Regions from separate parts of the Microbispora bryophytorum genome, predicted to be linked through region 4. Evidence: riboswitches for the same ligand, from Rfam matches in the RefSeq annotation. Region 4 holds a riboswitch; each other region holds the start of a gene.
The links. A riboswitch is a leader RNA that binds a small molecule or an ion and turns the genes downstream of it on or off. The one in region 4 is predicted to bind cyclic di-AMP.
Positions count from the first base shown of each region.

Region 1: it holds a riboswitch for cyclic di-AMP, as region 4 does, so the genes downstream of both, ACGFIB_RS05725 (C40 family peptidase) here and ACGFIB_RS18960 (CHAP domain-containing protein) in region 4, are expected to answer to the same signal.
Region 2: it holds a riboswitch for cyclic di-AMP, as region 4 does, so the genes downstream of both, ACGFIB_RS02180 (C40 family peptidase) here and ACGFIB_RS18960 (CHAP domain-containing protein) in region 4, are expected to answer to the same signal.
Region 3: it holds a riboswitch for cyclic di-AMP, as region 4 does, so the genes downstream of both, ACGFIB_RS20960 (coiled-coil domain-containing protein) here and ACGFIB_RS18960 (CHAP domain-containing protein) in region 4, are expected to answer to the same signal.

Region 1 is NZ_JBICTF010000002.1:185,816-193,390, reverse strand. Features, by position in the region: gene ACGFIB_RS36695 (cellulose binding domain-containing protein) at 1-190, opposite strand, end outside; gene ACGFIB_RS05745 (helix-turn-helix transcriptional regulator) at 912-1,925, opposite strand; gene ACGFIB_RS05740 (VOC family protein) at 2,020-2,418, shown strand; gene ACGFIB_RS05735 (TetR/AcrR family transcriptional regulator) at 2,438-3,001, opposite strand; gene ACGFIB_RS05730 (NAD(P)H-binding protein) at 3,085-3,969, shown strand; gene ACGFIB_RS05725 (C40 family peptidase) at 4,030-4,536, opposite strand; cyclic di-AMP (ydaO/yuaA leader) riboswitch at 4,667-4,825, opposite strand; gene ACGFIB_RS05720 (hypothetical protein) at 5,141-6,232, opposite strand; gene ACGFIB_RS05715 (FAD-dependent monooxygenase) at 6,326-7,534, opposite strand.
Region 2 is NZ_JBICTF010000001.1:473,565-481,139, forward strand. Features, by position in the region: gene ACGFIB_RS02165 (Nramp family divalent metal transporter) at 1-646, shown strand, start outside; gene ACGFIB_RS02170 (glycosyltransferase family 4 protein) at 768-1,877, opposite strand; gene ACGFIB_RS02175 (hypothetical protein) at 1,989-2,954, opposite strand; gene ACGFIB_RS02180 (C40 family peptidase) at 3,154-3,726, opposite strand; cyclic di-AMP (ydaO/yuaA leader) riboswitch at 3,801-3,955, opposite strand; gene ACGFIB_RS02185 (C40 family peptidase) at 4,273-5,235, opposite strand; gene ACGFIB_RS02190 (NYN domain-containing protein) at 5,385-6,701, opposite strand; gene ACGFIB_RS02195 (DEDD exonuclease domain-containing protein) at 7,068-7,575, shown strand, end outside.
Region 3 is NZ_JBICTF010000006.1:16,294-23,868, reverse strand. Features, by position in the region: gene ACGFIB_RS20990 (dihydrofolate reductase family protein) at 1-79, opposite strand, end outside; gene ACGFIB_RS20985 (histidine phosphatase family protein) at 166-798, opposite strand; gene ACGFIB_RS20980 (serine hydrolase domain-containing protein) at 1,001-2,239, shown strand; gene ACGFIB_RS20975 (DinB family protein) at 2,275-2,997, opposite strand; gene ACGFIB_RS20970 (TetR/AcrR family transcriptional regulator) at 3,200-3,745, opposite strand; gene ACGFIB_RS20965 (hypothetical protein) at 3,778-4,134, opposite strand; gene ACGFIB_RS20960 (coiled-coil domain-containing protein) at 4,563-5,474, opposite strand; cyclic di-AMP (ydaO/yuaA leader) riboswitch at 5,509-5,647, opposite strand; gene galT (galactose-1-phosphate uridylyltransferase) at 5,718-6,776, opposite strand; gene ACGFIB_RS20950 (DeoR/GlpR family DNA-binding transcription regulator) at 6,870-7,575, opposite strand, start outside.
Region 4 is NZ_JBICTF010000005.1:331,031-338,605, reverse strand. Features, by position in the region: gene ACGFIB_RS18980 (efflux RND transporter periplasmic adaptor subunit) at 1-705, opposite strand, end outside; gene ACGFIB_RS18975 (hypothetical protein) at 702-1,256, opposite strand; gene ACGFIB_RS18970 (response regulator transcription factor) at 1,417-2,070, shown strand; gene ACGFIB_RS18965 (sensor histidine kinase) at 2,067-3,272, shown strand; cyclic di-AMP (ydaO/yuaA leader) riboswitch at 3,455-3,588, shown strand; gene ACGFIB_RS18960 (CHAP domain-containing protein) at 3,603-4,277, shown strand; gene ACGFIB_RS18955 (ArsR/SmtB family transcription factor) at 4,391-4,738, shown strand; gene ACGFIB_RS18950 (DUF5990 family protein) at 4,857-5,315, shown strand; gene ACGFIB_RS18945 (ATP-binding cassette domain-containing protein) at 5,408-7,575, opposite strand, start outside.

The sequences.
Region 1 (7,575 bases), on a different contig from region 4:
GGTACGGGCGGTTGTTGTCGTAGTTGTCGGGGATTCTGAGGATCCAGCTGCGACTCTTGCCGCTGGTCGTGATCGTCTGTGAACCGCTTCTCAGCGTCGGGGTCTTGCCGCATCCGGCGGTCGCCGCCGCCGCGGCGGCGGCGCTGATCGAGGACGGCGTGGTCGCACCGAGGCTGTCACTCAGTGCCATGCGTCCTGTACCCAGGACGAGGACCGCGGCGGCCGCGATGGCGGTAAAGATGGATCTCTGTCGCAACTTCACGCAACTCCCTTTGCCGTTCGAACAATCGACAGATGTCGATGGGGAAGCAATTGGGTTTTCCTTCAATTCGGTGGAGCGTCCGCGGCCGGCAGGTGCGTGCCGGCCGTACGGCCTCCCCGGACGGATTCGAACGCTAAGTGAGCCCACCGTCCGTCGACCCGGAGGAGCGCGGCGACCGACCGGCGTCGGCGTGTACGCGCTCGCCCCTTTCCTTGCTGGAAGAGCAAGGCGAGTTCAGCTGTCCGTCAGCGTCGGCATGGCCCTGCCGTGTTCTCTCCTCGGCGGTGCGCTGGAGAACGCGGCGGAATTCGTCCTGGCGTCGAGCCATGATTGTTAGCGCTAACAGCAACGGAGGGCGACCAAGTGCTCCTCTCTGCCGGGCGACTGGAGGTGGTGGTGAGCCGGAGCAAATAAGAAGTCATGAGATCTGTCAACGATCTCGACTTCTCATCGTCGTCCTTCGCCTGCGACCGTTCGTTCCTTCGGTTGTGACCAGGGAAGAAGTCGCGGCTGCCATTGACGCCGCGATGAAAATTACATCGTCTGACGCTTCGCGCCCGCGGCGACGAGACCGTTCGTTTCCCCACGCGGACAGAGGTGGCCGGGGGTGGCCGGGGGCGTGCCGGGGGCGTGCCGGGCGGTAGAGAGGTCAGGCGACCGGGCCATCCCCGGGCGGGACCCTGCGGGCGGAGGCCGCGAGCCGATCCGCGAGCGCGGCGACGAGGTCGCGCAACTCGTCCGGGCGCTCGATGACGAACGGCCGGTCGAACGACGCGAGCAGTGGAGGCAACCAGTCGAGCCGCTCGGCTCGCAACTCGACGCGGAGCCATCCCTCGGCCGCGGGATCCGCGCCTTGCGTGGGCGCAGACTCCTCCACGGTCGCGACGCCGGCGGGAAGCCGGACGCGGATCTGCTCGACCGTTCCCTGCATCCGCAGGACCACTCGATGCCGATACGGAGCCGTCGCGAACCCTGACAGGACGTGCTGCGCCGGATCGAACCCGGCGGGCGGCTCGAACGAACCGGGCAGCGCCCTCGCGTCCGCGATGCGATCCAGCCGGAAGGTCCGGTCCTCGCCGATCGCGGGATCCGCACCGGTGACGTACCACCGGCCCGAATGGGCGACGAGCCCGTACGGATGCAGCGTGCGTTCGCTGCGCCGGCCGTCGGCGGCGGTGTACCTGATCGAGATCGGCCGGTGATGGCGCACGGCATCGGCGACGCAGAGCAGGACCGCGGTCTGCGGGGTGGCGAACTCGCCGGGCGGAGCGGTGAAGGCGAGGGATTCGAGCACCGTGTCGAGCTTGTGGGCGAGCCGCTTGGGCAGGACCCGCCGGATCTTGGCCGCCGCCGTCTCACTCGCGGTGCCGGTGGTCGTCGTCAACCCCGACCGGCGACCGGCGACCAGGCCGAGCAGCACGGCGAGCGCCTCGTCGTCGCTCAGCATGAGCGGAGGCATGCGATATCCGGGGGCGAGCCGGTATCCGCCGTAGCGGCCGCGCACCGACTCGACGGGCACGTCGAGGTCGACCAGGTGGTCGACGTACCGCCGGACGGTGCGCTCGTCGACACCGAGCCGGTCGGCGAGCTCGGCCATCGTCCGAATGCCACCCGACTGCAGGAGCTCCAGCAGCGTGAGAACGCGATGAGTAGGTCGAGCCACGTCCACAACCTAAGGGACAATACTGGGCGGTTTCTGTCCGGTATTCGCCCTAGTGTGCCATCGGAGAACGACCCGACCAACCAGGGAGATCACCATGGACTTCGTATCGATCCGCATCATCACGGGCGACGTCGCGCGCCTCGTGGACTTCTACGAGCGAGCCACGGGAGTGGAGGCCAAGCGGTACAGCGAGGACTTCGCCGAGCTCAGGACGGCCTCCGCCACCCTCGCGATCGGCAGCACCCGCACCGTCCCGTTCCTCGCCTCCGGCGCCGCCCGGCCGGCCGGCGACCAGCGCGTGATCATCGAGTTCCTCGTCGACGACGTGGACGGCGTGTATCGGAACCTGTCCGGCTTCGTCGAGGAGTTCGTCCAGGAGCCCACCACGATGCCCTGGGGCAACCGGTCGCTCCTGCTGTCCGACCCCGACGGCAACCTCGTCAACTTCTTCACTCCGGTCAGCCCGGCCGCCATCGAGAAGTTCGCCCGCTGACGACGGCCCTGAGGGGACTTCAGCGTTCGGGGCGGCGGATGCCTTCGAGCACAAGCGTGACGTGTCTGCGCCAGCCGGCGGCGTCGGTCATGTTCGCCATGGCGCCACGGGTGATGAGGACGAAGTCGTCGGCGCGGAAGTCTTCGCGCAGGCGGCCGGCGTCGACGGCGCGCCGCACGATGCGTTCGGTGATCGCCGAGAAATCCGTCTTCTCCGTGGCGATGTCGTTCCAGCGCGGCTCTTCCGGGCCGAGGAGCGCGAAGCGGAACGCGGCGTCGGCCTGTGCGGACTCCAGGTAGCCGTAGAGCAGCGTCTCGAACGCCGTCCAGGGATCCTCGGCCTCGTCGGCGGCGCGGGCGAGGGTGGCCATCGCCTCGAACCGGCGGCCGATGATCGCCGCGAGTAGCGCCTGCTTGTCGGCGAAGTGCCGGTAGAGGGTGCCGACACCGAGGCCCGCGCGCTCGGCGATCTCGTCCATCTGTACGGCGTCGCCGCGCCGGGCGAACAGCTCACCGGCGGCGTCGAGGACGGCTTCGCGGTTGCGCCGGGCGTCGGCGCGCAGCGAACGTTCGGGAGCGGTCATGGTCATTCCACTGTAGTTGACGGTGCGCGGCGATGGTCTTTATATTCGGAACCGGAATTCAGGTTCAGGTTAGAGGAGATCCGATGATCGTCGTCACCACACCGACAGGACAGATCGGCAGCCGGCTGGTCCGCCGGCTGCTCGACCAGGACGAGGAGCTACGGGTCGTCGTCCGCGACGCCTCGCGTCTGGACGACACGGTCCGCGAGCGGGTCGAGACCATCGAGGGCTCCCACGACGATCCGGCCGTGCTCGACAAGGCGCTGCCCGGGGCCGAAGCGCTGTTCTGGCTCGTCCCGCCGAACCCGGCGGCCCCGAGCGCCGAGGAGCACTATCTGCGTTTCGCCCGGGCGGGCGCCGACGCCGTCGCCCGCCACGACGTCGGCCACGTCGTCGGGGTCTCCAGCGCCGGGCACGGCTGGCCGGCCCCGGCCGGCGTCCTGTCGGCGGCCTTCGCGATGGACGCCGAACTCGGCAGGTCCGGTGCGGCCTACCGGGCGTTGTCCATGCCCTTCTACATGGAGAACCTCCTCGGGCAGCTCGACGCGATCCTCGGGCAGGGCGCGTTCTCCCTGACCTGTGCGGGTGACCTGCCGCTGGCATCGATCGCGACGCGGGACATTGCGGGCGTGGCCGCCGATCTGCTCACCGATCTGTCCTGGACCGGGCAGGAGAACCTCCCCGTGTTCGGCCCCGGCCGGATCACCCCCGACGGCATGGCCGAGGTGATCGGCCGGGAACTCGGGCGCCCGGTCGCCTACCGTCGCGTGAGCCTGGACGACTACGCGTCGTTCCTGCGCTCCCGAGGCGCCGGCGACCAGGCGGTCAAGGATCTGACCGAGGCGTTCGCCGCACAGGACCACGGCATCTACGACGCGGACTGGGCGATCGCCGCGCCCACGTCGACGGACTTCCGCACCTGGTGCAGGGAAGTGCTCAAGCCCGCCGCGGACGCCCGGGCATCCTGATTCGGCGACGCGGGCGACGCATCGAGCACCATCTCGCCGAGGAGGTCTCCACGGCCCGGCTCAGACGCCGGGGCGTACGGCGGCGAGGAAGCTGCTCCTCCAGTAACCGTCGAGCTTGTCGATGTTGACCACCGCGCCGCTGTGGGGGGCGCTGATCACCTTCTTGTGCCCCACGTACATGCCCACGTGGCCGCCGCCGCTGGTGAAGATGAGGTCGCCAGGCTTGAGGTGCGCCAGGGAGACCCTCTTCTTTGCGGCGCTGAGCATCGACCACGTCGTACGCGGGAGCTTGACGCCCGCCTTGCGCCAGGCGAACTGGACCAGCCCGGAGCAGTCGAACGCCCGTGGGCCCGTGGCGCCCCACACGTACGGATCGCCGAGCTGCTTCTTCGCCACCTCGACGGCGTGCTCGGCCTTCTCCTGCCGGAGGGCCGACCTGGTGAGCTTCCTGTTCGCGGAGGCCTCCGCCGCGGCCGGCGCGGGAGCCGCGCCGTCGTACAGGGTGGTCGCCGTAGCGGGGGGCTCGGGAGGAACGATCGCCGGGGCGGCCGAGGGCGGGACTGTCACCGCCGCAGACGCGGCGGCCGCGGGCAGTGCGCTCAATGCCCCTACGGAGGCGGTGAGCGCTGCGCTACTGATAGTGACGCAGGCAATGCGGAGCAGAGGGGTGGAGTTGGTGAACAGGGGATCTCTCCCTAGGGTCTTCCGCTTGCGCCTACCGGGTTAGCTGACGGATTCGGGCAGGGAAGTCGCCCTACGGCGCTGGCGCGCCGATTCACCCCGGACCTTCACCGAAGGTCGATTGGTTCCCCGGCTCCGCGCCTCCTTGCCGGCGCGGACTCGGCGTCACCGGCGCCCAGGGGGGCGGAGAGGGCGGGGCGGCCGGTGACAGTGGATGGTCGTTTCGAACCACGACCGGGCCGGTCTCCTGACAGCGGCACGTGGACCCGGTCGTTGGGCAAGGAAACTACCAAGAGCCCCATATTGGTGCAAAGAGTATGAAAAGGATAAAGATCGCACAAAGGGGATGAAATCAATAAAACCGCAGGCCAGGGCGGCTGTGGAAGGCGAGTGTGACGCTCGTCACACTCGCCGAGTGTCCTGCGGGCCACCAGGGCGCGCGCCTGGTCCGCGACCGGCTCGCGGGGATGACGTGTTCGCCTTTACCGCTTTACCGCGTACGCCAGAGCGTGCCGTCGGCCGAGGGGTCGTCGGGGTCGCCCTGCGGCACGGTGAAGCCCGCGCCCCACAGCGTCGTCGTCCCGGGCCTGCGCGCGATCGAGAACAGGACGGCGTCGGTGCCGGCCTTCCGGGGAACCGGGGCGCTGCGCCACGTCGAATCCGTGACGTGCCACAGAGTGGAGTTCCAGTTGCTCTGCACGATCCACACGCCGCCCTTGCCGTCGGGCTCGACCTCCGTGTAGGGCTGCGCGTTGCCGGCGCCGATCGAGGTGGTCCATGAGCGGCCGTTCCAGTGCATGACCAGGGTGCGGCTGTAGGTCACGTCGTCCCCCTCGTCGTCGGCGCCCTCCCAGCTGACGCCGCCGACGGCCCACACGTTGCCGGGGTTCACGACGGCGATGTCGTTGAGGACGGCGGCGGCGCCGGGAGCGGGAAGCGTGATCGCGGGGGTGGGCACCGCCGCCCAGGACCTTCCGTTCCACCGCATGATGGCGGGGCGGTCGCCCTTGGTCCCCGCCGCCCAGACGTCACCGGCCCTGTACGCGTCGACGGCGGCGGCGCGGGCCGGCAGCCGGACGCTCTTCCACGAGGACCCGTTCCAGTGCCTGGCCGAGGCCGAGGACTCGGCGACCGCCCAGACGTCCTTCGCGCCCGTTCCGTCGGCGTCCGTCGCGGCGAAGCCGCCGCCGAGCGAGGCGGTGGTCCACGCGCGGCCGTTCCACCGAGCGGCCTTGCCCGGGCCGAAGACCCATACGTCCCTGTCCGAGGTGGCGGTCACGGCCTTCAGCTCGTACGGCGGGCTGCCGGGGATCACCTTCCACGATCTTCCGTCGAACCGCTGCACCAGGCCCCGCTGCCCGCCGTTCACGAGCCGGTGACCGGCCGCCCACACCGACCCGCTGCCCAGGGCCGTCACGTCGTTGAGGACGTCGTCCCCGGGCAGGGTGTTCACCCTGGTCAGCCGCCACATCGGCGCGCTCTCCCCGGCCTGGCGTCCTTGGTGGGTCACGCCTGAGGCCGCTGTGCCCGGCATGCACGCCAGGCCGAGCGCCGTCATACCCGAGACGAACACGGTACGCACGATGCCTTCCCCTTCCGCTCACCCGTACGACGTCTGGCGGAGGGGGGGCCGTTCACACGGATCCGCCGAGGATCCCGGCCCCGGCGCCGGGGGCTACGAGGCCGGCGTCCGGTAGTCCCTGATCGTGATCGCGGTCGCGGCCCTGCGGATGGGCCCGGTGACGCGCTCGATCATGCGGTCCTTCCCGGGCAGATGCGGCATCAGCCGCAGCATCAGCATCTGGAAGCGGATCTGTGCCGCGGACTTCAGCACCATGCCCTTGAGGTTGTTCGCGGCGAGCTTCTGGTTCTCCTCCGCGAAGTGCCGCATCTCGCGCTCGTAGGCGGCGAACCCCGCCGCGTGGTCCCCCGCCGCCTCGGCGAGGCAGCCGGCGAGGACGTACGCGCCGACCAGGGCCAGGCTGGTGCCCTGGCCGGACGCGGGTGAGGCCGCGTACGCGGCGTCGCCCACGAGCGCCACCCGGCCCGACGACCAGCGGTCCATGCGCACCTGGCTGATCGAGTCCAGGTAGAAGTCCGGTGCGTCCCACATCGCGTCGAGGAGGCGCGGAACCTCCCAGCCCTGGCCGGAGAAGAGGTCGGCGAGCAGCTTCTTCTGCTGGACGGCGTCCCGCCGGTCGTACTCCACCGGTGGTGAGGGGAAGAGGAATATCGCCTTCGCGTCGTCGCCGCGCCCGGTGCTGTACATCCCGGTGCTCTTGCCCGGTGCCGGATACATCATCTCCGTACGGTCCAGGCCGAGATGGTTGGGCACCGTGAAGATCGAGATGTGGTGCCCGAGGTCGTGGACGAACCGGGACTCCTCGCCGAAGGCCAGCGCGCGCACGGTGGAGTGCAGGCCGTCGGCGCCCACCACCAGGTCGAACGTACGCGTGGGGCCGTTAGCGAAGGCCACCTCCACGCTCTCGGAGGTCTCCCGCAGGGCCGTGATGGAGTCGTCGAAGACGTATTCGACGCCGTCTCCGGCCGCCGTGTGGAGGAGCCGGGTCAGGTCGCCGCGCATGATCTCGACGTCGTCGCCCTCGCGGCCGCCGAACAACTGGGCGCTCATCGTGCCGATCTGCCGGCCGCGGGCGTCGACGAAGCGGGCGACCCGCATGTCCGTGCTGTGCCGCCGCACCTCGTCCAGCAGGCCCATGCGGGCGGCGACGTCGAGGGCCGCCCCCCGAATGTCGATCTTGTAGCCGCCGTCCCGCGGCGAGGGCGCCCGCTCGACGACGGTCACCGCGAAGCCGTGCTCGCGGAGCCAGAAGGCCAGCGTCAGCCCGGCGACGCTCGCGCCGGAGATCAGGATGTTCGCCATGCCGTGAACTGTACAAGCGTCTAAGTCATTCGTCTAGTACG
Region 2 (7,575 bases), on a different contig from region 4:
CAGCCTGCTGCTGGCCACCGGGATCATCGGGGCGACCGTCATGCCCCACGTCGTCTACCTGCACTCGGCCCTCACCCAGCACCAGGGCGCGGACGGCGGTCGCCGGGAGGCCGTGCGGGCCAGCAGGACGGACATCGCGGTCGCCCTCGGCACCGCCGGGCTGGTGAACATGGCGATGCTGACCGTGGCCGCCGCCACGTTCGGCGGCGGCGATCCCGGCAGCCTGCAGGCCATCCACGCGGGTCTCGGGCGGGTCCTCGGCCCCGGGGCGGCCGTCGCGTTCGCGCTCGCCCTGCTCGCCTCGGGCCTGGCCTCCTCCAGCGTGGGGACCTACGCCGGGCAGGTGATCATGGCGGGGTTCCTGCGCCGCCGCGTGCCGCTCCTGGCGCGGCGGCTGGTCACGATCATCCCGGCCATGGCGGTCCTGGCCGCCGAGGTGGATCCCACGCGGGCGCTCGTGCTGAGCCAGGTCGCGCTGTCCTTCGGCATCCCGTTCGCCCTGGTCCCGCTCGTGGCGTTCACCGGCAGCAGGAAGCTGATGGGCGATCTCGTCAACCGCCGCCTCACCACCGTCGCCGGCGTCGTCGTCGCCGGCGTGATCTGCGCGCTGAACGGCTTCCTCCTCGTGGAGGTGTTCACCGGCTGAGCCGCCGACGCCTTCCCCTGGTGCTCGGCCTCGTCGACTGGTGCCCGGCCTCGCCGGTCACCTCCGCCGTGGTCGCGTCGAGATCGCGAAGTGGCACGGGAGTGTCAGGCGGGAGACGAGGTCAGAGCAGTGCGGCGAACCGGGCCGCGACGAGGTCCCAGCGCCACTCCTCCTCGATCCAGGCCCGGCCCCGCTGCCCCATCTCGCGGGCGCGGGCCGGGTCGGCCAGCAGGTCGCCCAGGGCGCCGGCCACCGCCGTGTGCGACGTGCCGTCGACCACCAGGCCCGTCTCTCCGTGCCGTACGGCGTCGGGGGCGCCGCCGGAGGAGCCCGCGACCACCGGCAGTCCGGTGGCCGACGCCTCCAGGTAGACGATGCCGAGACCCTCGACGTCGAGCCCCCCGAGCCTGCTGCGGCACGGCATGGCGAACACGTCACCCGCGTCGTAGTAGGCCGGGAGGGACGCCCAGGGGACGGACCCGGTGACGACCACCGAGCCGCGCAGCCCGGCCCGGGCGGCCGTCCGCTCCAGCGTCCGCCGCGAGGGGCCACCGCCGACCAGGAGCAGGACCGCGCCGGGAACCCGCCGCAGGACGAGCGGCCAGGCCCGCAGCAGCACGTCCTGGCCCTTGCGCGGCACCAGCCGGGAGACGCACACGACCACCGGCCGATCGTCCAGGCCCAGGGACGCGCGGACCCGGTCCCCGCCCGCCCCCGGGCGGAAGACGGCGGTGTCCACGCCGGGCGCGAGCCGTACGAGCCTGGAGGCGGAGACGACCCGCGCGATCCGGCGACGGGTGTAGTCGCCGAGGTAGGTCACGACGTCGGCCCCCGCGCCGATGCGGCGCAGCAGGGCGCGCGCGCCCGGCAGGCGGGCCCAGGACGCCTCGTGCCCGTGGGTGAGCATGACGATCCGGCCCGCACCCGCGGCGCGCAGGACGGGAGCGAGCAGCCCCAGCGGCGCCGCCGCCCCGAAGACGACGGTGGCGCCGTCCTCGACCAGCGCCGCCGCCCTCTTCGCCACCGAGCGCGTCGGCAGCATCAGCGAGGAGGGATGACGGACCACCTCGTACGGCTGGCGCGCGTCGAACTCCTCGCACCCCTTCCAGCGCGGGGCGTACACGACCACGGAGCCGGGCGGCCTGCGCGAGGCGAGGCCGTGCACGAACGCCTGGATGCCGCCCGGTCTGGGCGGGAAGTCGTTCGTGACGATCAGCGTCCGCTTCGTCATCCTCACCCCCGCTGCCGGCATGGTCGCGCGGTCCGCCCGCGCCGCCCGAGAACGCATTGTCGCAGCCGTGGTCGTGCCCGCACCTCACGGAATCAGGCGCCCTCACGGAGGTCAGGGCCGGGCGAGCCGCTCGCGGGCGTACGACCGCCATTCGCGGGTCAGGCCGTCGGCGGTCAGCCCGAGAACCTCCCGCAGCGCCGGGCCGATCCCCTCGCGCAGCGTGGCGCGGTAGAGGGCGACCAGCCTCCGCTCACCGAACCGGGCCGCGATGTAGCGGCAGGCGAGCCACGCCTCCTCGTACGCCTGCGCGGGTCTGGCGGCGAAGTCGGCGGGCCCTGGCAGGGCGTTCAGCGCCGCCCTCCCGGCGGTCCCGTCGGCGGCCCCGTCCGCGGTCCCGTCGGCGGCCTCGTCGGTGGCCCCGTCGGCGGCGACGTCGGCGGCGAGTTCGGCGGCGATCGTGCGGACCGGCAGTCCGCTGTCCAGATAGCCCACGTAGTCGGCGAAGCCTTCCTTGAGCCACATCGGCACCGTCGGGGGGCCGGCGGTCGCGACGTGCGTCAGCTCATGGGTCACGACGACCATGCGGCCGGTCGCGGACAGGCGGGCGAACGCCGCCGGCTGCACGATCACGCGGCCGCCGGTGGCGACGGCCGCCAGATCGTCCACCTTCGCCGGCGCGGCCAGCACGGCGGCCTGCTCCTCGGTGCGCGGCACGAGGACCACCGCGCCGCCGTACCCGCCCCAGACCCTCGTGACCGTGCGGCCCGCGCGATCGGCCAGCGCCGCGATCTCGGCGACCAACCGCCGGGGCGACCCCACGACGACGGCGCGCTCGCCGCGGGCGACGGAGGCGCCGATCCACATGCCCGGTCGCTCCCGCACGGCGGCCCGGGCGTCCAGCCGCGGGGCGAGCAGCGGGTCGGGCGGGGCCGCGGCGGCGGACCCGGCGAGCAGCGCGGCCAGCGCGGCGGCCACGGCCGCGATCCGGCGGCGGGGAAGGACCCCGCGGGGCGGAACTTCGGGCCGGCGCCGACCGGCCGCGGCGCGCACGCTCGGCACGCCCACAGGCACGGGCACGGGCACGCCCACAGGCATGGGCACGGGCACAGGCACGGGCACAGGCACAGGCACAGGCACAGGCACGGGCACGGGCACGCCGCTCGTGGCAGTCACGCCGTGCATGCTAACCGGCACGTGCCACGGCCCCGTCCACCTCGGCGAGGTGGACGGGGCCGCGAGGACGGCGCCGGTCGAGGGGGCTGGTGACCGGTGCCCGTCAGACGCCCGGACGGACGGCACCCACGAAGGTGCTCCTCCGATAGGCGTCCAGCTTGTCGATCCGCACCCGGGTGCCGGTGTGCGGAGCGTGGATCATCTTGCCGTGCCCGACGTACATGCCGACGTGGCCGCCGCCGCTGGTGAAGATCAGGTCACCGGGCTCGAAGTGACCCCAGGACACCTTCTTCCTGACCGCGCCGCGAATGGACCACGTCGTGCGCGGCAGCCGTACGCCAGCCCTGCGCCAGGCGTACTGGACCAGGCCCGAGCAGTCGAACGCGCCCGGTCCCGTCGCTCCGTAGCGGTAGGGGTCGCCGATCTGCTTTTCCGCGACCTTCACCGCGCGCAGGCCCTTGGCCCGCTGGAGCGAGGCCCTGCTGATCTTCCGCTTGGCGGTGGTCTTCTTGGTCTGCCGCTTCTTCGCGGCGGCCTTGCGGGCGGCGGCGTCCGCGCTCTTCTCGGTGCCCGTCTTCGTAGCCGTCTTCTTGGCTGGGGCCGTCTTGACGACTGTGACCGTCACCGTGTCGGCCGCCGCCGGATGTACTCCGGCGGCCCCTACGGATGCCGTCAAAGCAGCACCACCAAGGGCAATTCGGGCAAGACGGGACAGACTAGCGGGGGTGGTAGACAGGATCTCTCCTCGGGTCTTCCGCTCACGCCTACCGGGTTAGCTGACGGGTTCGGGCGGGGAAGTCGCCCTACGGCGCGCGATGCGCCGATTCACCCCGGACCTTCGCGTGAAGGTCGATGGTTCCCCGGCTCCGTGCCTCCTGACTGCACGGACTCGGCAGGCCACCGGCGCCGGAGGATCCCGCGAAGGGGAGGGTGATGAAGGGCGCCGATGACGGTGGATGACTGCGCGACCCGGCCGGCCGGACCGGGTGCGCCGCGGCGAGGCGTGCTCGCCGCGGCCCAGAAGCTACCCAGGACCCGCCGCATTCGGCAAAGTCCTCCCGCCGGATAAAGATCAGATAACGAAGGCCGCCGAGAAGAAAGCGCAGCGTACCCCGCACAGCAAACCGCTAATTGTGACTCTGCTCACAATCTCCACAACACCGGCTAAATCGGGTCACAGAAGCCCCAAAAGGCACAGAGATCACAGAGCCGGTCGAGCCCCTCAGGGGCGCACGGCTCCGATCGCGTGATACTCGGCGAGTGAGACAATCTTCACAACATCGCCGGTCTGCGGAGCGTGGACGACCTTGCCGTCGCCGGCGTAGATGCCGACGTGCCCGTACCCGGCGTGCCAGAGCAGGTCGCCCGGCTGGAGCTCGTCCAGCGAGACCCTGCGGCTCGCGCCCCAGGCCCACTGTTCGTAGCTGGTCCGGGGCAGCGTCACGCCCGCCGCCGCCCACGCGGCCTGCACGAGCCCCGAGCAGTCCCAGGAGGCCGGTCCGGTGCCCCCGTAACGGTAGGGCTTGCCGACCTGCTTGTAGGCGAACTGGAGGGCCGACAGCGCGTTGCCGGACGCCGGCCCGGTGTAGACGACGCCGGCGCTGTTGGGGTTGCCGGGGTTGAACGTCCCGAGCGAGCGCAGGAGCTTCATCTGCTCCCGGACGAGCTTGTCGACCTTCTCCTTCTCGCCGGCGAGCTCGCCCCTGACGTCGGTGGCCTCCTTGTAGACCACCTTGCTCTGGTCGCGGCGGTCCTTGAGGTCCTTGATGGCGCCCTCGTACTCCCTGAGCCGCCCGGCCCGCTCGGCCGACATGTGGTTGAGCGTGGCGAGGCCGCTGAGCATGGCGTCGGGGTTGGAGCTGTAGAAGACACCGCCCCACGAGCCCATATCGCCGACCTGGTAGCTGCTGACGGCCATCGAGACCAACCCGGAGCGCAGCGCCTCGACCCGGGTGTTCTGCTTCTTGTAGTCGTCGTTGATCGCGAGGTACTTCTGCCGCGACTTCTTCCACTTCTCGTTGGCCGCGTTGTAGCGGTCGACGAGCTTGTCGGCCTGCTCGTTGAGCTTGCTCAGCTTCGCCTTGGCCTGCGCGACCGTGGGCTTCGGATCCGCCTGCGCGCCCGTCACCGGCGTAAGCAGGATCACGGCGGCCAGACCGGCGGCCACCGGCACACGCCCTCGCACTGAGCCCCCTTGAGGATGAACCTCTTAGATCGACGAAACCTGCGGCGCGACTCTATCTAGGCGATCTTGAAGCTTCAACCTATTCGCAGGTATTCGCGACAGTCATCACTCCTCGTGACGGCGCGGGTCCGGAGCGCGCGTACGGCGTTTCAGCCCCGGCCGAGGCGGCGCAGCAACAGGAGCGAGGGCACCGGCCGGGCGCCCATGCGGCGCACCGACTCGGCCACCTCCCGGTCGGAGGAGGCCACGGCGATGGCCCGCCCCGGCGGCTCCGCCCGCACCAGCGTGCGGATGAGGTCGTCGGCGATCTCCCCCGGCGCGCTGAACATCACCCGCACCCCGCGCGGCGCGGACACCTGGACGGGCCCGTTCAGCTCGGCGCCGTCGAACACGCACGTCACCTCCGCCCGCGTCTGCACGGCGAGCCCGCCGAGCCCGGTCAGCAACCGGGCCCGCTGGTCGGCGAGGGTCAGCGACGGGTAACCGGTCTTGGTCACGTTGTAGCCGTCGACGATCAGATGCAGATGAGGGATGGCCAGGAGCTGATCGAGGAGCTGGGGATCGTCGTTGGCCAGTGCCCGCGCGGGCACGGCCGTCACTCCAGGCTCGCCCGGCACCACCGCGTTCACGTAGTCGGCCGGCCTGCTGATCGTCGTGGGCAGGCCGAGCTCCTTGCGCAGCCCGGCGGCGGTGTCCTGAAGCGCGTCCAGCAGCACCCGCACCCGGGCGTCCTCGACGCTGCGGCCCTCACGCGCGGCCCTGCGGCTGGCCTCCAGCTGGCGCTCGACGTCCGCCAGGCGCTCCCTGAGCCGCCGCAGCTCGGTCTCGGCCGCGCCGTTGGCGCTCGCGGCCCTGGCCCGCGCCTCGGCCGTCCCCGCCTCCACCTCGGCCGCCCTGGCCTCGGCGGCCCTGACCCGCTCGCGGGCGTCGTGCAGCTTGCGCCGCAGGTCGGAATTCTCCACCCGGGCCGCCTTGAGCTGCTCGCGCACCCGGTCGATCTCCTCCTTGGCGGAGGCGCGCTGCGCCGCGAGCTGCTCGCGCAGCCGCGTCTCCGCCTGCTCCCGCTGGGCGCCCGCGGCCGCGGCCTGCTCCAGGTCGGTCCGCGCCTGCTCGACCAGGTCCGGCCACCCGGGCGGGCGGGTCAGGTACGCCGCCGCCGCGACCAGCACCGGCTCGGCCGCGGGAGGCACCGTGCCCTCGGCCAGGCTCGCCACCAGCTCGGGCCAGGCGGTCTCCACCGCCTCGGCCACCCGCTCGCGGAACTCCTTGTCGTTCTCCAGCTGGGTCGCGATCGGCGCGCTCCCCAGGCGGGCGCGCTTACGCGGGTCGAACCTGGCGATGTTGCGCAACGGCGGCGGCACGGCCGCGGCGGGCATCGAGCCCAGCACCTGCGCCGCGACCTCCACCACGTGTAAGCGGATCTGCTCGGGCAACGGACGAGACAGGCCTTCTCCGGCTGAACTCATCTCGTCGCTCCTCGGTCGTGTCCTAGAGATCTTCTGCCTACTGCGGTCGCCCCCGGCGGCGCCTCGCGGTGCTGTCGCCCCCGGGTGCGAGAAGGTCCCGATGCCCGCCGCCCGCGAGGCCCGGCCTCGCGGCGCGCTCACCAGACCGCCCTCACACGGCAAGATCTGCGAGACACTCCCCTGTCCATGTCTTCTTTTAAGGGTACGACCGTCGCACCGTGTCCATGTCGGGTTCATGATCTGTCACCGGGCCTCGCACCGGCGGGGCCGGGCGAGGCGCCCGCGACACCCCCTCCGCCCACCTGACCGTCGCTTTGCCTCCACCGGGGGCGGGGGCGGTAATTGTCGGTCGGGACTTCTATGGTCATGGGCGTGGATGCGGTACAGGGCACGCTGGACGAGCTCGGCACTCCCCTCCGGGAGGTGACGTTCGTCGTCTTCGACCTGGAGACCACCGGCGGGTCCGCCGCGGAGCACGCCATCACGGAGATCGGCGCGGTGAAGGTGCGCGGCGGCGAGGTGATCGGCGAGTTCGCCACGCTGGTCGACCCCGGGGGCCCGATCCCGCCGTTCATCTCCGTGCTGACCGGCATCACCGACGCGATGGTCGTGGCCGCGCCGAAGTTCTCCGAGGTGCTGCCGAGTTTTCTGGAGTTCGTCGCCGGGGCGGCGCTCGTGGCGCACAACGCGCCGTTCGACATGTCGTTCCTGAAGGCGGCGTGCCAGGTCAACGGCTACCCGCCCCCGGCCAACCCGGTGGTGGACACGGCCGACCTCGCGCGCCGCGTGCTGACCCGCGACGAGACCCCCAACTGCAAGCTGGCCACCCTCGCGCGGGTCTTCCGAAGTTCCACCGAGCCCTGCCACCGGGCGC
Region 3 (7,575 bases), on a different contig from region 4:
AGCCGAAGAAGGGCCCCACGTCCACACCGGCGGCGAAGCCGTCCATCGACACGAACACGTCCGCTACGAGCTCAGCCACGGCCTGACTCCTCGATCCTGAATTCGCCTCGCATGTCACTGCCGTCCGTACGGACGGCCGGCAGGTCTTCGAATCTCACGTCGTCGTCACCTGAACGGGTCCATCGTCCACCGCGGCCGCGCCCCCGGCCAGGAAGGACAGTGCCAGTCTTCGCCGTCGAAGTCCACGGCGAAGGGTGTGGCGTGCGGTAATGGAGCCCCCCAGACGTCCGCTCCAAGGCGGCACAGCGCCGCCAGCGCCGCGGTAAGGCTGGCGACGTGACCGACGACCGCGACGGTCTCTCCTCGATGCGCTCGTGTGATCACCCCTAACGCCGCGGTCATCCGGGCGACCACCTCACGACCCGTTTCACCGTCGGCGACCTTCCGCTCAAGGTCATGGTCCACGACCCAGGCGCGCAGCACGTCCGCGGTCAGCCGGTGGACGGCAGGGTCGGTCGTCCCCTCGTACCTGCCGATGCCGACCTCGGCCAACTCGGGCATTCCGACAATGGTGACATCCGGCGAGGGGGCGAGGAACTCCGCGGTCTGCCGGGCGCGTAGCGCCGTGCTGCAATAGATTCCGGCGATGGGCTCGCCGGTGAGGATTCCGGCTGCCCCGGCCGCCTGCTCGCGCCCGCGTCCCGTCAGAGGCGCGGCGGGAACGGCCCCGGCGACACCGGCCGTGACGTTCTCCGATTCGGCATGGCGCAGGCACCAGATCCGGACGAAGCCATCCATCACGGGGCGGGCCTGATCACGAGGTCACTCGTCATGGAAGGACGATAACCCGATCCGCCCTTCTCCCGGCGAGTGGCAGGCTGCGCCGGCCGCCGCCCGTGATCCTCGCAATTCGACTGCGTGAGATTTCCTGACAGAGATCAACTCGTGACCTTATGATCATCCCTCGTCGTCTTTTGACCAAGATCGGGGGAAATTTGTCATGTTGACCCGTAGAGACTCGCTCCGGCTGCTCGCCGGTGTCGCGGCGGGGGTGACCGCCGTACAGGCCCGTCCCGCGGCCGCGGGGACCCGCACATGGACCATTACCGGGCAGAGCGCTCCGGCGCTGCAGCCGTTCGACGACACGCTCAAGAGCTTCATGCAGGCCCGTGCCATCCCGTACGCGTCGCTGGCCGTGGTGTGCCAGGGCAGGCTGGTGCTGGCGCGCGGCTACAACTGGACGGAGAACACCAGCCCGCAGGCCGGGCCGACCTCGCTGTTCCGTCTGGCGAGCATGAGCAAGCCGGTCACCGCCACGGCGATCATGAAGCTCGTCCAGGACGGCAGTCTCAGCCTGTCCGCCCAAGTGGCGCCCATGCTGGGGCTCAGCACCGCCGCCGACTCCGACCTCGGCGACGTCACCGTGCTCCACCTGCTCCAGCACGTCGGCGGCTGGGACTCCGACAGGTCGTTCGATCCGATGTTCCGGGACCTCGCGATCAGGGACGGGCTCCAGGTGCCGCTGCCGGTGACGCAGGCGAACATCATGGACTACACGTCGCAGTTCGAGCTCGACGACGACCCCGGCACGCACTACGCCTACTCGAACTACGGCTACATGCTGCTCGGCAAGGTCATCGAGGAGGTCACCGGCCTCCCCTACGACACGTACGTCCGCCAGAACGTGCTCTCCCCGGTGGGGATCCAGCGCATGGTCCTCGGCCGCACGGCGCAGAGCCTGCGGCAGCCGACGGAGGTGACCTACTCCTCGCAGTACACCGGGACGACCGTGCTCGACTCCTCCGGAGACCTCGTGCCCTTCCAGTACGGCGCCTTCAACCTGGAGAACATGGCGGCGCACGGGGGCTGGCTCTCCTCGGCCGTCGACATGGCGAAGTTCACCACGATCTTCGACGCTCCCGGCCTGCTCACCTCGTCGAGCATCGCGCAGGCGTTCGCCCAGCCCGACATCGTGAACCCCGACGGCTGGTACTACGGGCTCGGCTGGCTCGTCCGCCCGGTCACCGGCGGCCTCAACACCTGGCACGACGGCTCGCTCCCGGGCACCTCCACGCTCATGGTCCGGCGGTGGGACGGGCTGAGCTGGGTGGTGCTCTTCAACCAGCGCGACGACCCCTCGGGCCTCGGCTACGGCGACATCGACCTCCTGCTCCACCAGGCGGCGGACGCCGTCAGTCCCTGGCCGACGACGAACCTCTTCGCCGACTACGGGCTCTGACCCCCGCCCTTGGCGAAGATCCCTCATCACCACACCTACGGAGCCGCCCGACGCGACAGCTTGTCCAGGTCGCGCACGCAGAAACCGTGGTGTTCCCATTCCTCGTTGAGCACGGTGCCGAGGCATTGCCGCACGCGCCGGCCCTTGGCATACGGGGGCCATCTGTCGTCGTCCGGCACCGGGGCGGGCTTCGCGAGCTGCTCGGGTGTGACCTCGGCCAGCCACGCCTCAATCTCCGACGCCTGCCGATCGCGCACGCTCAACACTTCGCCGAGACTCGGCCGGGCGGACCTGTCCAGCCCCAGCCCCTCCTGATCCGGCACGAACGGAGATGCCAGTCCCATCGCCGTGAACGGCTCGGTCAGCCCGAGCACGCAGCGCCGAAACCACGAGTCGTGCACGAAGACGAGGTGACGCAGAGTCTCGACCATCGACCACTCGCCGTCGACGCCGAGATCCTCGCTGCCCTCGGCCATCGACCCGGCCCGCTCGGTAGTCGTCGCCCACGCCTTCCGCAGCTGTCGCCAGGCCTCGCGCAGGTCGGCCGGTTCGTCGGAACGGATCAGCAGCCGCACCGGGTGCCGGCGGTCGAGCTCCGCCTCGACGTACGGCATCACCTCCACGCCGTTGACCACCAGGTTCGTGACCAAACCGTCGATCTCAACGTCCTGCATGACCACACCGACCAGCCGCGCCCTACTCAGGTCGCACTCGCGGAACTCCGCGCCTGTGAGGTCTTCGTCGTTGAAGCGTCGCATGCGGACAGGCTAAGCCGCACCGCACGCACACAGACGCCCTCGATGTGCCCTGACCCGACCTGGCGGGATCGAACATGCAGGTGGACGGCTTGCGGACTCCTGGCGGAGTGGCTTTATCAAGCTGTGCGAATGCTGGCCTCTGCGAGCTTCAGGTGTCGGGGTGAAGGTTGCGGAGCATTCGTTACAGAGCCGTAGGCCGTGGTCAGGGACGGAAGGCGGCGAGGATGATGTCCGCGTAGCGGCGCCAGACAGCCGGGTCACGTTCGTCCAGCACGATGAGCTGGCGGACCACGCCGCACAGAACGACACGGACGTCGAGGACGCCGACGTCCTGGCGGATCAGGCCCGATACCTTCGCCGCCTCGACCAGCCGGCCGATCAGGTCGACAAGTTTCGCGGCAGGCACCAGGTGGGCCTCGAAGAACGCCGCCGCGAGGCCGCGGTCGCGGGCGAGACGATCGAGCAGATCCGGCACATAGTCGGCGAATCCGCGGTAGGCGTCGTCGGCGGCGAGAGCGGCCAGCGTACGGTCCTCCAGCGAGCGGAAGTTCTCCCGCGCTATCGCGAGCACCAGCTCCTCCTTGCTGGGGAAGCTGCGGTAGACCGTCGCCCGCCCGACCCCAGCCCGCTCGGCCACCTGGGGCACCGTGACGTCAAGGCCGTGCTCTGCGAACAGTTCGCGGGCTGCCGCGACGACCCGCTCGTGGTTGCGCAGCGCGTCCGCGCGCCGGGGCACGTTCACCGTCATGGTCGGATGGGTTCGGGCATCTCGGGTTCCTTTCAGCGGACGTCGAAGCCGGCCTCGTCCACCTGGCGGAAGCGACCGTCCTCGGCCAATGTCGCGAAAAAGTAGATCTCCCGGTTGATGATCGTCCCGTCGGTCAAGGTCATCGTGTAGCGGTGCCGCTCGGCATAGCGCGAACCGTCGTACAACTCGTCGAGCACGGTCACCGTACCCTCAACGACTCGACTGCGGATGCCGGCGACCATGTCCGCGAACCCGGCGCGGTCTAGCACACGTCCGTCGCCGCGGTGGATGTAGTCGGGGGCGTAGTACTTGTCCAGAGCCTCGTGAAGGTCAAGTCGAGGCTCGAACGCCACGTCGCGGATGGCGTCACTGATGCGTGCAAATGTCACGAGCAAACCCTCTCATCTATCCGGACCTCTGTGTCCGGTTAACCTTCATCGTACCGGACACGCAAGTCCGGTACGGATCGATGCTCGCGACACCACGCGAGCATGACGCGTCCTTCCCGGGGCGGTCCCGGTACCGCACGAACGGGACCGGGAGGGTCATTCGTTGACGGCGGTGGTGGTACCGGCGCGGCCACCAGTTCGGCGAACGGGTCGATGCGGATGGTGGCCTGTCGCACGCGGTCGCCGGTGGCGCCACTCGCGAGGCTCCCGTACTTGCGGACGTAGGCGTCGTCGACGCGCGCAAGGTCAGAAGCTCAACAGTCAAGGCATCACCAGGCCCCTACGTTCACGCCGAAGGCCGCGCCTGACCTGTGAGAACGCCTATGCCACTGATGCGGATACCACATCAGACGGAATAGGCACGCCTTCTAGTACATCGAGATGTGTACGTGGTCGTAGTGGTTGGCGGTGATTCCGCCGCGATCGGACATGGTCCGCCAGCCCGGACGGCCGAGGTTGTAGATGCGCTGCTGCCAGATCACGTACATCACGCCCAGTTTCGGCCCGTTCTTGATGGCCCAGGCGGCCAGGCTGTCGCCGAGCGCCTTCATCTCGGGTGAGGGCATGGCGCCGCCCGAGCTCATCATGAAATCGCATGCGCGCCCGAGGGGGTGCTCGCCGCTGTTCTCCGCGCGGTAGCAGCCGATCGGGAACCGCAGGGCGAAGTGCTGCCCGACCTCGGTGCGCATGAACTGCATCCGGGGCGTGATGTTGTCGGAGCCACTGGGCAGTTCCGGCGCCCACGACCCGCCCGCGCGCTTTCCCGGCGCGATCGGGATCAGCGCGTCGAGCTTGTCCTTGATCTCGTCGATGAGATCCTCGGCGTCCTCGCGCTGTCCGGCGACCTCGGCCGCCTGCGTCTTCAGGTGTCCGGTCAGCGTCTTGGCGGCGTCCGCGGCCTGCTGCCGTTCGCCGCGGACCTGGTCGAAGCGCGCGAGCCTGGCGGCCTGTTCCTCTTTGAGCTGGTAGTTCAGGGCCGCAGTGTTCATGTCGGGCAGCACCATCGCGCTCTCGGTCTGATAGCGCAGCCCGGCGAGTTGCCGTACGGCGTCGCTGGCGGCTTCGTAGTCGGCCTCGGCCTTGGCCAGCCGGCCGCGTGCCGCCTTCTCCTCCACGCGGGCCTTGGCGAGGGCGACGCGTTTGGCGTTGTAGTCGCCGATCAGCCGGTCGACCTTCTTCCGCAGGTCCGACAGCTCCTGCTTGAGCTGCTTCTCCGTCGGCTTGGGGTCGGCGGCGCCGGGCGCGGCCGTGCCGAACACGAGGACGGCGGAGGCGAGCACGCCGACAGCCAGGGGGAACGCGCGGGGCAGAGCCCACTCCTCTCCATCTGCCGACCGGGTTAGCTGACGGGTTCGGGCTGGAGAAGCCCGGGCAGGCTACTGCCTTGACCCCAGGTGCGTGATTGGGTCCCCGGCTCCCGGGCAGGGCGCCCGGGATTAGGCGTACCGGTTGTGACGGCCGGTGTCAGGGATACTAGTGGTAAAGAAACCGTGGCTGCCACCAAAGTCGCAACCAACCGGAGATCAAGCCGTTATCGCCTCTCGAAGCATCCGGGCGGCCTCCTCGGGCAGCACATCGTTGACGAACGCGCCCATGGCCGACTCCGATCCGGCCAGATACTTCAGCTTGTCCGGCGCGCGCCGGATCGTGAAAAGCTGCAGGTGAAGGTAGGCGAGGTCGCGCCGGTAGGTGACCGGGGCCTGGTGCCAGGCCGCGACGTACGGCATGACGACGCCGAACAGCCCGTCGAGGCGGCGCAGCACCTCGGTGTAGAGCGGCGCGAAGGCGGCCCGTTCCTCCGGGGACAGCGCAGGGATGTCGGGCACCTGACGGTGCGGGTAGACGTGCACCTCGAACGGGTAGCGCGCGGCGGCCGGGACGAAGGCCGTCCAGTGCTCGTTGGCGGCCACCACCCGGGGGCCCTTCCGCTCGGCGGCCAGGACGTCCGCGAACAGGTTGCCGCCCTGATGGCGGCCGGCGGCGTCCAGCATCTGCCGCGTACGCGGCGTGACGTACGGATAGGCGTAGATCTGTCCGTGGGGGTGCGGCAGCGTGATGCCGATCTCGGCGCCGCGGTTCTCGAAGCAGAAGACCTGCTCCACACCGGGCAGCGAGGACAGCTCGGCCGTGCGGTCGGCCCACGCCTCGACGACCAGCTCGGCCTGCTCGTCGCTGAGCGAGCTGAACGACGCGTTGTGGTCGGAGGTGAAGCAGACGACCTCACAGCGCCCGATCCCCGGCCGCACCTCGCTCAGCCCGCCCACCTGCTCGTACGCACCGGTGTTGAAGCTGAACGACGGGAAGCGGTTCTCGAACACCGCCACTTCGTAGGGCGAGGGGATCTCCGAGCCGGGATGGCCCGGGCAGAGCGGGCACTCGTCGGCGGACGGCAAGTGGGTGCGCGTCTGGCGGTGCCGGGCCACGGCCACCCACTCGTCCATCAGGGGGTCGTAGCGCAGTTCGGAGGCGAGCGGGCGCGGCGGCAGGTCCCGGGGGTCGATGGCGCTGTGGTCGGCGTCGTCGCGCCGGTCGAAGTAGATCAGCTCACGGCCGTCGGCGAGATGGGTGATGGTGCGCTTCACAGAGCGGTCTCCAGTTTCACGGTGCGGTGTCCCGGGTCGCGGCGGGCTTCGAGACGTCCGGGGGCGCAGCGGGCTCGCTCCAGAGGTCCGGCGTCACAGTGCGGTCTCCAGCGGGGTCTCCAGCTCGGTCTCCCCGGAGGGATCGGCGAGGAGGAGCTCGCCGGCGTGCTCCGACAGCGCGGTGCGCGCCTCCTCCGGCAGGCCGACGTCGCTCACGACCACGCCGGCCTCATCGAGGGCGGCGATCGTGCTGATGCCGATCGTCCCCCACTTGGTGTGATCGGCCAGGACCACGAGCTGCTGGGCGGCCGCGACGAGGGCGCGGTCGGTCTCCGCCTCCAGCAGGTTCGGCGTGGTGTAACCGGCCCGGACGCTCATGCCGTGCACGCCGAGCATGAGCGTGTCGACGTTCAGGGAGCGGACGGCCGCCACGGCTACCGGGCCGACCAACGCGTCGGAGGGCGTACGCACGCCTCCCACCAGCACCACGGTCTGGTCGGGCCGTCCCGCCCGGTGGAAGACGTCGGCCACCTGAACGGAGTTGGTGATGACGGTCAGCTCGGGCACGTCCACCAGGTGATGGGCCAGTGTCCAGGTCGTGGTCCCGGCCGACAGGGCGACGGAGCTGCCGGGCCGTACGAGCATGGCGGCCCGGCGGGCGATGGCCTCCTTCTCGGCCTGCTGCCGCACGGACTTCGCCGCGAAGCCCGGCTCCTCCGTCGAGCCGGCGCCGGTGGCGGTCGCCCCGCCGTGCACCTTGACGATCAGGCCGCGCTCCGCGAGGACCTCAAGGTCGCGG
Region 4 (7,575 bases):
GCCGCCGGGCAGTTCCACGGTGACCTTCGCGCCCTTCCTGGCCAGCGACTGATCGTCGGTGGACAGGTCCACGTGCACCAGCCGCCGTACGCCCGACACGGTGAGGGCCGGACGTCCGGGGGCGGTCCTGTCGCCCACCTCGACCTTGGCGTCGGTCACCCGGGCGGCGGCCGGCAGGAAGACCACCTGGGAGGCGTCCACCTGCCCGGTCTCGGGGAGCCCGGCGTCGTCCTGCCACTCCTTGACGGCCAGATAGGTGGCGTAGCTGAAGTGGTCGTCCACGGTCAGGTCGTCGCCGTGGCCGAGGACCTTGAGGTTGCGTTCGAGCTGCTCGACGTCCGGGCCGTCGTCGACGCCCTGCCGCAGCGGGCGGTACATCGGCAGCGATCCGTACATGAGGACCACCGGCCTGCGGTCGACCCTGAGCAGCGGGCGGCCGCGCCGGACGAGTGCGCCCTCGGCGGGCGCCCAGGTCACGGTGCCGGCGGCGTCGGTGCTGACCTGCCGCTCGCCGGAGTAGGTCAGCGACCCTTCCACGGTTTTGGTGTCGACCAGGTCCTGACGCGCGATCGACGCGGTGGCGGGGACCGGGGGCGGGGACGACTCGGCCGCGCCCGCGCCGTCGCCGCCCGCCACGGCGACGGCGGTTCCCGCGGCGGCCAGGGCGAGGACACCGGCGCCCGCGATCACCAGGCTCTTCCTCACGGCTTCCTCCCGGGTGCGAGCTCCTCGCAGGCCTTCTGCGCCTCCTCCATCGCCTTCTCCTGGCCCCGCTTGATCTTGACCTGGATGCCCTGGCCGGGGGCCGGGTCGGGCATGTCGATGCCGTGCTCGCGCATGCACTGGGCGAACTTCACCATCCGGTCGCGCGCCTGGGGGTCGTCGCCGCCGAGCTTGTCGCCGACCGCGTCCTTCATGAAGTGCCGGCAGGCCTGCATGGCCTTCTCCATTGAGGCCTGGTCGCCCTTCTTGCCGATGATGCGGACGCGGCCGTCCGGGCCGGGGTCGGGGATGTCCACGCCGTGCTCGCGCATGCACTGGGCGAACTTGAGCTGGGCCTCCTGGCGGTCCACCGGGGCCGACGCCGACGGTCCCGCCGTGGCGCCGCCGCCTGACGTGGCGCCGCCAGCGCTGGCGATCCCGTCGTCCGCGGGCGCCGCGCCGCAGCCGGCCAGTGCCAGTGCGAGCCCCACGGTGAGCCCCAGTGCCGGGCCCAGGGCCCGTACTGGTCGTAAGCGCATGGGTCGTAAGCGCATGGGTCGTTCCTCCTCTGTCGCTCCTTCTCGTCCGGGGCGTCCGCCCGGGACGGGGCCCAACTTCAGCGGAGGCGGTGCTAAACGCGGATAAGCGAGCCCGGCTTATCCGCGGCTAACACCGCCTGCGCCACTCTCGGAGCCGAGTGGGAGGTTGGTGGGGATGCGGGTGCTCGTGGTCGAGGACGAGGAACAGCTGGCCGAGGCCCTGGCACGGGGGCTGCGGCTGCACGCGATCGCGGTGGACGTGGCCTACGACGGTCAGGAGGCGCTTGAGCTGGCCGCCTACGTCGACTACGACGTGGTCGTGCTCGACCGCGACCTGCCCGAGGTGCACGGCGACGAGGTGTGCCGGGAGCTGGTCACGGCCCGCGGGGCGAGCCGCATCCTCATGCTGACGGCGGCCGGGCGGGTGCGTGACCGGGTCGGGGGCCTGTCCCTGGGCGCCGACGACTACCTGGTCAAGCCGTTCGCGTTCGCCGAGCTGGTGGCTCGGATCCGGGCGCTGGCCCGGCGCTCGCCCCGGGCGGTGCGGCCTGTGCTGGAGCGGGCCGGGATCCGGCTCGACCCCGCCCGCCGTACGGTGCTGCGCGACGGGCGGCAGGTGGCGCTGGGCCGCAAGGAGTTCGACGTGCTGCACGAGCTCATGCGCGCCGGCGGAGGGCTGGTGACCTCGGCCCTGCTGCGCGCGAACGTGTGGGACGAGCACGCCGACGCCGGCACGGGCGTGCTGCGCGTCACGATCACCTCGCTGCGCCGCAAGCTGGGCGAGCCCGCGGTGATCGAGAACGTGCCGGGCCGGGGGTATCGGCTGTGACCCGCGTCCTGTCCTCGTGGCGCAGGCTCGGCCTGCGCATGCGGCTCACCCTGCTGTACGGCGGGCTGTTCTTCCTGGCGGGGTCGGTGCTGCTGTGGTTCACCCAGCTGCTGACCGCGCGGGCGCTCAACCAGCGGTTCGTGGTGGCGGTGGCGTCGAAGGTGACCGGTGCCCCCAGTGTCAACGGCGGTGCCGTGCTGGGGGGCAAGTTGCCCGACAGCGACGTGCTCGCGCAGCGGGTGCGCACCAACGTCGAGCAGGGGGCGGCCGACGCGCTGAGCGACGTGCTCAGGTCGTCGATGATCGTCATGATCCTGGTGGGGGCCGTCGCGGTGGTGCTGGGCTACCTGGTGGCCGACCGCGCGCTGCGCCCGCTGGACCGGGTGACCGAGACCGCGCAGCGGCTGTCGGAGAGCACGCTGCACGAGCGGATCGGGCTGCGCGGGCCGCAGGACGAGATCAAGCGGCTCGCCGACACCTTCGACGCGATGCTCGACCGGCTGCACCGCGTGTTCGACGCGCAGCGCCGGTTCATCGCCAACGCCTCCCACGAGCTGCGCACCCCGCTGGCGGTCAACCGTACGGTCCTGGAGGTGTCGCTGGAGGAACCGGCGGCGTCGGAGGACCTCAAGGCGCTGGCCCGCGCGCTGCTCGGCACCAACGCGAGGTACGAGCGGCTGATCGAGGGCCTGCTCATGCTGGCGCAGTCGGAGCAGGAGCCGACGGCCCGCAAGCCGGTCGACCTGCGGCAGGTCGTCCGTACGGCGATGGAGCAGATCGACCTGCAGCCGCGCCGCAGGAAGGTGGTCGTCCACGAGGACCTGAGCCCGGCGGTCGCGCACGGCGACCCGCTGTTCCTCGAACGCTGCCTGGTCAACCTGCTGGAAAACGCGATCAAGTACAACGTGCGGGACGGGGAGGTCTGGGTCCGGTTGCGGGAGGAGGAGGCCGGGGTGAGCGTGACGGTGGAGAACACCGGGCCCCTGGTCCCGCCGTACGAGGTGGACGACCTGTTCGAGCCGTTCCGCCGGCTCGGCGGCGACCGCGTCCGCTCCGCCCGGGGGTCGGGGCTGGGCCTGTCCATCGTCCGGGCCATCGCCGTGGCGCACGGCGGCGAGGTGGAGGCGCTCGCCCGGCCGGAGGGCGGCCTGGCGGTGACCGTACGACTGCCCGGTCAGCCCGGATCCTCCTGCCGCCGGTGATCACCGGCGGGCCCTTTACCCCCAAGTGCGAGGTCTGCTGCCTACTGCCCGGTAAAATCTGGGTTGTTCTAACTTGACCGGTTTGACCTGGTCTATTACGTTTTAGGCAACTCGGGGGCACTTGCTCATCTCAATGGTCAAGAAGCCCTCCTCAGACCGACGCGACCGGCCGATCCCGGCCGGTCGCCCGGCCGCCGAGTCCGCGTCCGCGCGGAGCCGGGGACCCACCTCTCCTGGGGTGAATCGGCATACGTGCCGTAGGGCGACTTCCAGCCCGAACCCGTCAGCTAACCCGGTAGGCGGCATGGAAGCAAGGGAGTACGCCCCACCATGCACGTCGTCAACACCTGTCTTCGCGCTGCCCTCGCGGGCGGGGTCCTCGCCTCGGCCGTGCTGATCGCCTCACCGGCCGCGCACGCGGACAACCCGGCCACCGGCAAGGGCCCGGCGGTCGCGAAGTCCACGTCCGAGATCGCCTCCACGCTGCCCAGGATCAGCGCGGCCGACGTGCTGACCCTGGCCAGGAGCCAGATCGGGATCAGTGAGAACGCCAAGGGCGGCGGGACCAAGTTCCAGGAGTGGTACATGTCCACGCCCCGCGCCCGCGAGACCCTCGCCCGCGACGGCGGCACACTGAAGGGCTACCTCAACGCGGCCTGGTGCGACATGTTCGTCTCGTGGGTGGGACAGCAGCTCGGCATCGCTCCGGTCATGGGCTCCGACGCCTACACCGTGGAGCACGCACGCTGGTTCGCCGAACACGGCCGCTGGGGCCACACCCCCAAGCCGGGCGCGGTGGTGTTCTTCAACTGGAACGGCAGCAAGGACATCGACGACATCGAGCACGTGGGGTTCGTCGTCAAGGACAACGACGACGGCACTATCCAGACGATCGAGGGCAACACCGGCGACGGCGGCGCCGTCGAGGCCCGTACCCGTCCTACCTGGCAGGTGGCCGGATACGGCTACCCGGTGTATCCCGGGGACACCTCCGCCTCCTCCTGACAGGCGACGCCCGAAGCGCGCCGGTGATCCCGGCGCGCTTCGGGCGTCCCCGCCGAGGGCGCCGGGCCTTGATCACATTGACCTGTGCGGTCGTGAGCTGCGAGCCTGGCGGCATGCACGCGTTCGACGTCCTCGGCGATCCGGTGCGCCGCCGGATCCTGGAACTGCTCGCCGAGGGCGAGCGCTCCGCCGGGGAGATCGGCTCCATCGTGCAGGAGGAGTTCGGGATCTCCCAGCCCGGGGTGTCACAGCACCTGCGCGTGCTGAGGGAGAGCGGCTTCGCGACGGTCCGGGCCGAGGGCACCCGGCGCCTGTACACCGTCGACCTCGCGCCGCTGCGCGAAGTCGACACCTGGCTCGACCACTTCCGCCGCTTCTGGAACCAGCGCCTGGACGCCCTGGGCACCGAACTCGCCCGCGGGAAGCGGGAGCGCCGCCTGCAGGACGACGCCCGTCCGTGATCGCGCGCCACCTGACCCGTGCCGGGCACTCGCCGCTCGCATTCGGCGTCCTCCTCCCCCTGGCTCGGCACCGGAGTGTTCCCCGCCTGCCGCACGGAGCCTGGGGAATGATGCTGGTGTGCTGATCCGTATCGAGGCATCCAACCTGCCAGGGCGGGAATGCGGGCAGACACCCGATTTCCCCGGCTACCGCAACATCCATGTCGGCGTGCAGCGGCGCGGCCGCCGTGACGAACTGCTCGACCTGCATGCGGGAGACGCTTCCTCGGCGGTTTGGAAGCTGAAGGTGACCGCGGCCCGCAGGGAGACCGGATGGGATCTCCGGGGCCCATGTGTGCAGGGCAGGCCGGGCGCCCGGTTTGTGTACCTGTCGTGGGGCACTGTCGATGACGCCGGGGTGTTCGCGATGTTCCGGCGGGCGAAGCTGTCGTTCGACGGCATCCCCGGGGCCGTGATGGACGCCGCAGTGGGCAACGACCTGCTGGTGGCCCGGCTGGGGCTGACCGATTCTCGCGGTCAGCCGCTGTGCGCGGCGGTGCGCCCGCCGCTGGTGGAATGGTCCGCCCCCACCGTCTGACGGCGTGCCGTGCCCCGACAGGCAGTGAGGTCTCCGGTGGAGGACCTTTGGACCAAGAAGAACCTGAACACCGGAGACCTCGACGGCCCGGGTCAGGCGCCGACGTAGGCCGCGAGGTGCTGGCCGGTGAGGGTGGAGCGGGCGGCGACGAGGTCGGCCGGCGTGCCTTCGAAGACGATCCGGCCGCCGTCGTGACCGGCGCCGGGACCCAGATCGATGATCCAGTCGGCGTGTGCCATGACCGCCTGGTGGTGCTCGATCACGATGACCGACTTGCCGGAGTCGACCAGCCGGTCGAGCAGCCCGAGCAGCTGCTCGACGTCGGCCAGGTGGAGGCCGGCGGTCGGCTCGTCGAGGACGTAGACGCCGCCCTTGTCGGCCATGTGGGTGGCCAGCTTGAGCCGCTGCCGCTCGCCGCCGGACAACGTGGTGAGCGGCTGGCCGAGGGTGAGGTAGCCGAGCCCGACGTCGGCGAGGCGGTCGAGGACGGCGCGCGCGGCGGGCGTGCGCGCCTCGCCGGAGCCGAAGAACTCCTGGGCCTCGGCCACCGGCATCGCGAGCACCTCGCTGATGTCGCGCCCGCCGAGCTTGTGCTCCAGCACCGCCGCCTGGAACCGCTTCCCCTCGCACTCCTCGCAGGTGGTGGAGACCCCCGCCATCATCGCCAGGTCGGTGTAGATGACGCCGGCGCCGTTGCAGGCGGGGCAGGCGCCCTCGGAGTTGGCGCTGAACAGCGCCGGCTTCACCCCGTTGGCCTTCGCGAACGCCTTACGGATCGGGTCGAGCAGTCCGGTGTACGTCGCCGGGTTGCTGCGCCGCGAGCCGCGGATGCCGCCCTGGTCGACCGACACCACACCGGCACCGCCGGGGACCGACCCGTGGATGAGCGAGCTCTTGCCCGACCCGGCGACTCCGGTGACGACGACGAGCACCCCGAGCGGGATGTCGACGCCGACGTCGCGCAGGTTGTTCGCCGTCGCGCCGCGGATCTCCAGCGTGCCGGTGGGCGTGCGCACGCTCTCCTTGAGTGCGGCCCGGTCGTCGAAATGGCGGCCGGTGATCGTTCCGCTGGCCCGCAGCCCCTCGACGGTGCCCTCGAAGCAGACCGTGCCGCCCGCCGTGCCGGCGCCGGGGCCGAGGTCCACGACGTGGTCGGCGATCGCGATCATCTCCGGCTTGTGCTCCACCACCAGCACCGTGTTGCCCTTGTCCCGCAGCCGCAGCAGCAGGTCGTTCATCCGCTGGATGTCATGAGGGTGCAGGCCCGTCGTGGGCTCGTCGAAGACGTAGGTGACGTCGGTGAGCGAGGAGCCGAGGTGGCGGATCATCTTGACGCGCTGCGCCTCGCCGCCGGACAGCGTGCCCGACGCACGGTCGAGGGACAGGTATCCCAGCCCGATCTCCACGAACGAGTCGAGGAGCTGCCGCAACGTGGTGACCAGCGGCGCGATCGACGGCTCGTCGAGGCCGCGCACCCAGTCGGCCAGGTCGCTGATCTGCATCGCGCAGGCGTCGGCGATGCTGATCTGCTTGATCTTCGAGGACCGGGCGGCCTCGCTGAGCCGGGTGCCGCCGCACTCGGGGCAGGTCGTGAACGCGACCGCCCGCTCCACGAACGCCCGGACGTGCGGCTGCAATCCCTCCTTGTCCTTGGACAGCATCGACTTCTGGATGCGTGGGATCAGACCCTCGTAGGTGAGGTTGATGTTATCGACCTTGATCTTGGTCGGCTCCTTGTAGAGCAGGTCGTGGAGCTCGGTCGTGGTGAAGTCACGGATCGGCTTGTCCGGGTCGAAGAAGCCGGAGCCGCCGAAGATGCGGCCGTACCAGCCGTCGACGCTGTAGCCGGGAATCGTGAGCGCGCCCTCGTTGAGCGACTTGGAGTCGTCGTACAGCTGGGACAGGTCGATGTCGGAGGTCCGGCCCAGGCCCTCGCAGCGCGGGCACATGCCGCCGGTGACGGTGAACTCGCGCCGCTCCTTCACGGTCTTGCCGCCGCGCTCGAACTTGACCGCGCCCGCTCCGCTGATCGAGGCCACGTTGAAGGAGAACGCCTGGGGCGAGCCGATGTGGGGCCGGCCGAGCCTGCTGAACAGGATGCGCAGCATCGCGTTGGCGTCGGTGACGGTGCCGACCGTGGAGCGGGGGTTGGGGCCCATCCGCTCCTGGTCGACGACGATCGCGGTCGTCAGCCCGTCGAGCACGTCGACCTCGGGCCGTGCCAGCGTCGGCATGAAACCCTGCACGAACGCGGAGTAGG